Regions from separate parts of the Streptomyces sp. NPDC091387 genome, predicted to be linked through region 1. Evidence: riboswitches for the same ligand, from Rfam matches in the RefSeq annotation. Region 1 holds a riboswitch; the other holds the start of a gene.
What was found. Region 1 has a riboswitch for thiamine pyrophosphate ahead of thiC (phosphomethylpyrimidine synthase ThiC). Riboswitches for the same ligand answer to the same signal wherever they lie in the genome.
Positions count from the first base shown of each region.

Region 2: linked by a shared signal. The riboswitch ahead of thiO (glycine oxidase ThiO) and the one ahead of thiC (phosphomethylpyrimidine synthase ThiC) in region 1 are both predicted to bind thiamine pyrophosphate.

Region 1 is NZ_JBIVTZ010000016.1:63,665-66,967, forward strand. It holds gene thiC (phosphomethylpyrimidine synthase ThiC) at 1-1,224, opposite strand, end outside; TPP riboswitch at 1,217-1,350, opposite strand; gene ACIQM0_RS29725 (YibE/F family protein) at 1,418-2,758, shown strand; gene ACIQM0_RS29730 (SsgA family sporulation/cell division regulator) at 2,839-3,276, opposite strand.
Region 2 is NZ_JBIVTZ010000003.1:152,277-155,579, forward strand. It holds gene ACIQM0_RS07545 (thiazole synthase) at 1-32, opposite strand, end outside; gene thiS (sulfur carrier protein ThiS) at 35-253, opposite strand; gene thiO (glycine oxidase ThiO) at 250-1,428, opposite strand; TPP riboswitch at 1,426-1,538, opposite strand; gene ACIQM0_RS07560 (NAD(P)/FAD-dependent oxidoreductase) at 1,729-2,913, shown strand; gene ACIQM0_RS07565 (peptide-N4-asparagine amidase) at 3,032-3,303, shown strand, end outside.

The sequences.
Region 1 (3,303 bases):
CCCCGGGCCCTCGATCATCGTCTGGACGCCGAACCGCTTGGCCACCGTGTTCAGTTCGCCGAGCGTGCGCAGTTCGGCGAACTGCGCCCCGTCGTTGGCGTCCGCGATCGATCCGGGGCGCAGCCCGTCGCCCAGCGAGTACGTCACGTCGTACGAGGCGAGGATCTCGCAGAGCTCCTCGAAGTGCTCGTACAGGAACGACTCCTTGTGGTGCGCGAGGCACCACGCGGCCATGATCGAGCCGCCCCGGGAGACGATGCCGGTCTTGCGGCGGGCCGTCAGCGGAACGTACGGCAGGCGCACGCCGGCGTGGACCGTCATGTAGTCGACGCCCTGCTCGGCCTGCTCGATGACGGTGTCCTTGTACATCTCCCAGGTCAGCTCCTCCGCCCTGCCGTCCACCTTTTCGAGGGCCTGGTAGAGGGGCACGGTGCCGATCGGCACCGGGGAGTTACGCAGAACCCACTCACGGGTGGTGTGGATGTTGCGGCCGGTGGAAAGGTCCATGACCGTGTCGGCGCCCCACTTGGTCGCCCAGGTCATCTTGTCCACCTCCTCCTCGATGGAGGACGTCACCGCGGAGTTGCCGATGTTGGCGTTCACCTTCACCAGGAACCGCTTGCCGATGATCATCGGCTCGATCTCCGGGTGGTTGACGTTGGCCGGCAGCACGGCCCGGCCCGCGGCGATCTCCTCGCGCACCACCTCGGGCTCGACGTTCTCCCGGATCGCCACGTACTCCATCTCCGGGGTGATCTCGCCCCGCCGGGCGTACCCGAGCTGGGTCACCGGGCGCCCGTCCCGGCTGCGCCGCGGCCGGCGCGGACGGCCGGGGAAGACGGCGTCCAGATTGCGCAGTCCTTCCCCGAGCTCCCGGCTTCGCTCGGGCAGGGGAGACCCCGTCCGCGGTGAGGTGTGCTTGAACCCGTCGTCCTCGGGCCGCGCGGCCCGGCCGGCGTACTCCTCGGTGTCGCCCCGGGCGATGATCCAGTTCTCCCGCAGAGGTGCGAGTCCGCGGCGGACATCGGTGTCGATGGCGGGATCGGTGTACGGCCCCGACGTGTCGTACAGCGCCACGTCCTTGCCGTTGGTGAGGTGCACCTGACGGACCGGCACCCGGAGGTCCGGGCGCGCGCCCTGGACGTATCCCTTGTGCCAGCCGATGGACTTCCCGGCCTCGTCGCTCTGATTGGAGGCAGGCGTGCGTGCGTCCGCTGTGGTCATGAGACCTACTCCCTACGCCGGCATTACCCGGTAACAGGTTCGGCGGTCGGCGCAGCGTGTCCCGTACGGACGTACGGAGATCAGCGCCCTCTCAGCCCGGTGCTCCGAGCTCCCGCGTGTGCAAAGGTGCCACCACGCTAACGCCCTCGCGGGTGTGCTGAACAGAGGGCCCTGTTCTTGCGATGATCGGCCGGTGACAGCCCCTCGTACCGTTCCCGAACAGCCGGGCCATCAGCACACCCACTCGCACAGCCACGGCCCCGCCGCCCCCGTGTCCAAGCACCTGCGCAAGGTGATCGCCGCCGTGCTGATCCCGTTCGCGGCCGCGGTCGCTGTCGGTCTGCTGGTGCTCTGGCCCGGTGGTGCGCCGGCGCACGAGCGCACCGGTGTCGGGTTCGACCGGCAGACCCAGCAGGCCAGGGTGGTGAACATCGACAGGGTCGACTGCAAGGACGTGAACGCGGCCCAACTGCCCACCAGCGGCGAGACCACGCCGTCGACGGGAGACCCGGCCACCGGTGGCGACGGGGCCGGACTCTGCGAGAAGGCCACGGTCGAGGTCACGAGCGGCGAGGACAAGGGGCGCACCTTCATCGAGGTGGTCCAGCCCGACGCACCCCGACAGCTGCGGGAGGGGCAGGGGGTCGTGGTCGCGTACGCCCCCGACGCGCCCCATGACCTCCAGTACTCCGTGACGGATGTGAACCGGAAGTTCCCGATGGCGCTGCTGGCGGGAATCTTCGCCGTGGCGGTGGTCGTCGTGGGCCGACTGCGCGGGGTCATGGCACTGGTGGCGCTCGCCCTGTCGTTCGCCGTGCTGACCCTGTTCATCCTCCCGGCCGTCCTGCAGGGCTCGAATCCGCTGCTCGTGGCGGTCGTCGGGGCCAGTGCCATCATGCTGATCGCCCTCTACATCTGCCACGGGCTGACCGCCCGCACCTCGGTCGCCGTCATCGGCACCCTGATCTCACTGCTGCTGATCGGGCTCCTCGGCTCGCTCTTCATCGGCTGGGCGAGCCTGAGCGGGAACACCGACGACAGCACCGGCCTCATCCACGGCCTGTATCCGCACATCGACATGAGCGGTCTGCTTCTGGCCGGCGTCATCATCGGTTCGCTGGGAGTGCTCGACGACGTGACGGTCACCCAGACGTCGGCGGTCTGGGAACTCCACCAGGCGGACCCCACGATGAACGCGAAGCAGCTCTACCGGGCAGGGATCAGGATCGGACGGGACCACATCGCGTCCGTGGTCAACACCCTGGTGCTCGCCTATGCGGGCGCCGCGCTTCCACTGCTGCTGCTGTTCTCGATCGCCCAGAGCAGCATGGGCACGGTGGCCAACAGCGAGCTGGTGGCGGAGGAGATCGTGCGCACACTGGTCGGCTCGATCGGGCTGGTCGCCTCGGTGCCGGTGACCACCGCGCTCGCGGCACTGGTCGTCTCCACGGACCGTACGGGGGTCGGCGCGGAAGCCGGGGCTTCGGCACCCGTACGGAGTGGCGGAGGACGCCGCCGACGGGCGAGGTCCTAACAGTCGGTCACGGAAAGTGATTCACCCGTTCGGCAGGTGTGATGTTCGACCGACACCCGGGTCTGGAAGCACGATCCCCGTCAGCCGGCGTTCTGTTCCTCGGCCAGAATTCGCCCCAACGCCTCTTCGAGATTGCCCTCGAAATCACCCAGCGTGCACTCCTGCCCGAGGGGGACGAGCTTGTCCGTCCTGTCGAGAAAGGCCACAAGTGGTGCCGTACCTGCCCTGAACAGGGCGCGGTCCGCCCCCACCTGGAGCCGGATGTGGACATCGCACAGCCCTTCGGGCTCGGTCGGCCCGATATGTACGTCGCCGTCGCCACTGGGGCTGTTGAGGCCGTCGAGCAGCAGCTCACGGCCGAATGCCCAGGTGACGGGGGCGTCGCCGGGCAGATGGAAGGTCATCCGGATCGCGTACGGATCGCACACTTCGTACCGGAGCTCCACCGGGATCCGGAAAGAGAGCTCCTCGGAGACGAGGAAGCTCATCATGACCTCAGCTTGAACCGACTCGCGCATCGTTCAACCCCGCAGTAGATGAATCTG
Region 2 (3,303 bases), on a different contig from region 1:
GTGTCCCCGAGGGTGAACAGGTCGTCGGACACGGTCAGCCTCCCTGGACCGCGGTCAGGACCTCGACCCGGTCGCCGTCGGCGAGCGCCGCGGCGGACCACTGGCCGCGCGGCACGACGGTCTCGTTCAGCGCGGCCGCGACACCCGAGGGCGCCTCGGTCAGGGTCGCGACGAGGGCGTCCAGGGTGGTGCCCGCGGCGACGGCGACGGTCTCGCCGTTCACGGACACGGAGAGGGGGACGGGCGCGGTCATGCGGGCTGCTCCTGTCGGACGGGGGTGGCGGCCGCGAAACGGCCGGGGGAGAAGGGGCGGGCCACCTCGGGCAGCTCGCCGCCGGCCAGCAGCCGCGCCATGGCGTCGCCGGTGACCGGAGTGAGCAGCACCCCGTTGCGGTGGTGGCCGGTGGCGAGGTGGAGGCCGGGCAGCGCGGTGCGGCCGAGCAGCGGGGCGTTGTCGGGGGAGGCGGGGCGCAGACCGGCCAGGGTCTCGGTGAGCGGCAGCTCGGTGATGCCGGGCACCAGCTCGTGGGCGTCGCGCAGCAGCTCGTACACCCCGCCCGCCGTGACGGTGGTGTCCCAGCCCATCTCCTCGCTGGTGGCGCCGATCACCAGCTCGCCGTTCTCGCGCGGCACGAGGTAGACGTGACTGCCCCGGACCACGGCCCGCACGGTACGGCTGAGGAAGGGGGCGTACGCGGTGGGTACGGTCAGCCGCAGCACCTGGCCCTTGACCGGGCGGACGGGCGGCAGGACGTGCTCGGGCACCCCCGCGAGCCGGCCGCTGAGGCTGCCAGCGGCGAGCACCACCTGATCGGCGGCCGGCTCCGAACCGTCGGCCAGCACGGCCCCGGTGGCCCGGTCCCGCGCCACCGAGAGCCGTTCGGCCCGGTGGCGGTGGAAGACGACCCCGGCCCGCTCGCACGCCGTCAGCAGCGCGGCGGCCAGCCTGCGCGGGTCGACCTGGTGGTCGCCGTCGACCCGGAGTCCGCCGCGTACGCCCGGCGCGAGCATCGGCTCCAGGCGCCGGCACTCACGGCCGGTGAGCCACTCGGACTCCAGCCCGGACCGGCGCTGCAACTCGTGCAGCTCCCGCAGATGGGCACGGTCGTCGGTGTCCAGCGCGACGGCCAGGGTGCCGCAGGCGCGGTAGCCGATGTCCTGTCCGCTCGCCGCCTCCAGCTCGGCCGCGAACGCCGGATAGCGCGCGGCGGAGGCGAGGTTGAGGCCCAGCAGCATCTCTTCGCCGTAGTGCAGTTCGGTGACGGCGGCCAGCATCCCGGCCGCGACCCGGGCGGCCCCGCCGCCGGGGTCGGGATCGACGACCGCGGTGGCCAGACCGCGCTGCGCGGACCGCCAGGCGGTCACCAGGCCGATGATGCCGCCCCCGATGACGAGGACGTCGGACCCGCTGGCGCGGTGGGTGCGCATGGGCATCCAGCCCCTCCCTTCGCCGGCATGACCCGGATCAGGTTCGTACGGTCGGAGGCCGTCCAGCCTCCCTCTCAGCCCGGTGCGTCCGGGCTCCCGCGAGTGTTCTACGTGGGCCACCCTAGACCCCGTCCCGAGGAGGGGCCCGGGAGGGCGGTGGGTGCGAGCAGGACGGCGGACCACTTTCCTGACGGACCGTCAGTTGATTAAGGTGGACGGGTGAACGAGCAGCAGCGGGCAGAGCGGCCGGAGCGGCAGTCGGAGCGGGCGGGGCGGCGGGTGGTCGTCGTCGGCGCGGGCATGGCGGGCGTGCAGACGGCGGTGGCCCTGCGGGAGCAGGGCTTCACCGGCGCCGTCACCCTGATCGGCGCCGAACCCCATCAGCCCTACGACCGCCCACCGCTGTCCAAGGCGGTGCTGCTCGGCAAGGCCGAGGAATCCGCCTTCGACATCGACTTCGAGGCACTGGGCGTCGCGTTGCGGCTGGGCTGCGAGGTCACCGGCCTGCGCGCCGGCGACCATGAGCTGGACACCTCCGCGGGGCCCGTCCCCTACGACGTCCTGGTCATCGCCACCGGCGCCGAACCCGTCGTGCTGCCCGGTTCGCAGGGTGTGCCGGGCGTCCATCTGCTGCGCACCCTGGACGACGCGGCGCGGCTGCGGCCCGTCCTGGAGGCGCGGCACACCGTCGTGGTCGTCGGCGCGGGCTGGATCGGTGCCGAGTTCGCCACCGCGGCCCGCGCCGCGGGCTGCGAGGTCACCGTCGTCGAGGCCGCGGACCGCCCCCTCGCGGGCGCCCTGCCCGCGGAGGTCGCCGCCCCGATGGCCGCCTGGTACGCGGAGAGCGGCGCCGGACTCCTCACCGGGGCGCGGGTGGCCCGCGTCGAGCCCGGCAGCGTGGTCCTGGCGGACGGCCGCACGCTCCCGGCCGACGCGGTCGTCGTCGGGATCGGCGCACGGCCCGCCACCGGCTGGCTGGCCGGCTCCGGCATCGGGCTCGGGCCCGACGGGTCGGTGACCGCCGACGCGGCGCTGCGCACCTCGCTGCCCGATGTGTACGCCGTCGGCGACTGCGCCTCGTTCCCCTCCGCGCGCTACGGGGCGCGTCTGCTGGTCCACCACTGGGACAACGCCCTGCAGGGGCCACGGACCGCGGCCGCCCAGATCATCGGCGCGGCCGGCGGGGGCGGGGCGGAGCCGCCCGCCTATGACCCCGTGCCGTATTTCTGGTCCGAGCAGTTCGGCCGGTTCGTCCAGTACGCGGGTCACCACGACGGGGCGGACACCCTGCTGTGGCGCGGCGATCCGGCCGGTCCCGCCTGGTCGGTGTGCTGGCTGCGCGACGACGTCCTGGTCGCCGTGCTCGCCGTCGGCCGCCCGCGCGACCTGATCCAGGGGCGCAGGCTCATCGAGGCCGGGACGCGGCTCGATCCGGAGCGGGCCGCTGACGCGTCCGTACCGCTGAAGTCGGCGGCCCGTCAGTAACGGTACGCACAACGGATGTTGATATCCGATATGTGGACAGGCTCTTGGGGGAGGGCGGAGATTGGTGCACTGTGCATCTTTTGAAGTGATCATTTTTCATACTCTTCGAAGGATGCGCATGTTTCGGCACAGATGGTCCCGCGCGCTGCGTGGAATCTCCATGGCCTCGGCGTCGGCCGCCCTCGTCGGAGGCGCCCTCGCCGCCCCGGCCCGGGCGGACACCGTCCCCGCGCCCGGTTCCAACCCGGCCGTCGCCTACCAGGACCCGGCCGACGCGACTCCGCCGGTCTCCCGTCCGGATACCGAGCACTGCTCGGTGACGGCCGTCGACCACGACTTCGGCAACACGCTCGGCGGGCCCCCGTACGCGACCACGCTCACCCCGCCCAA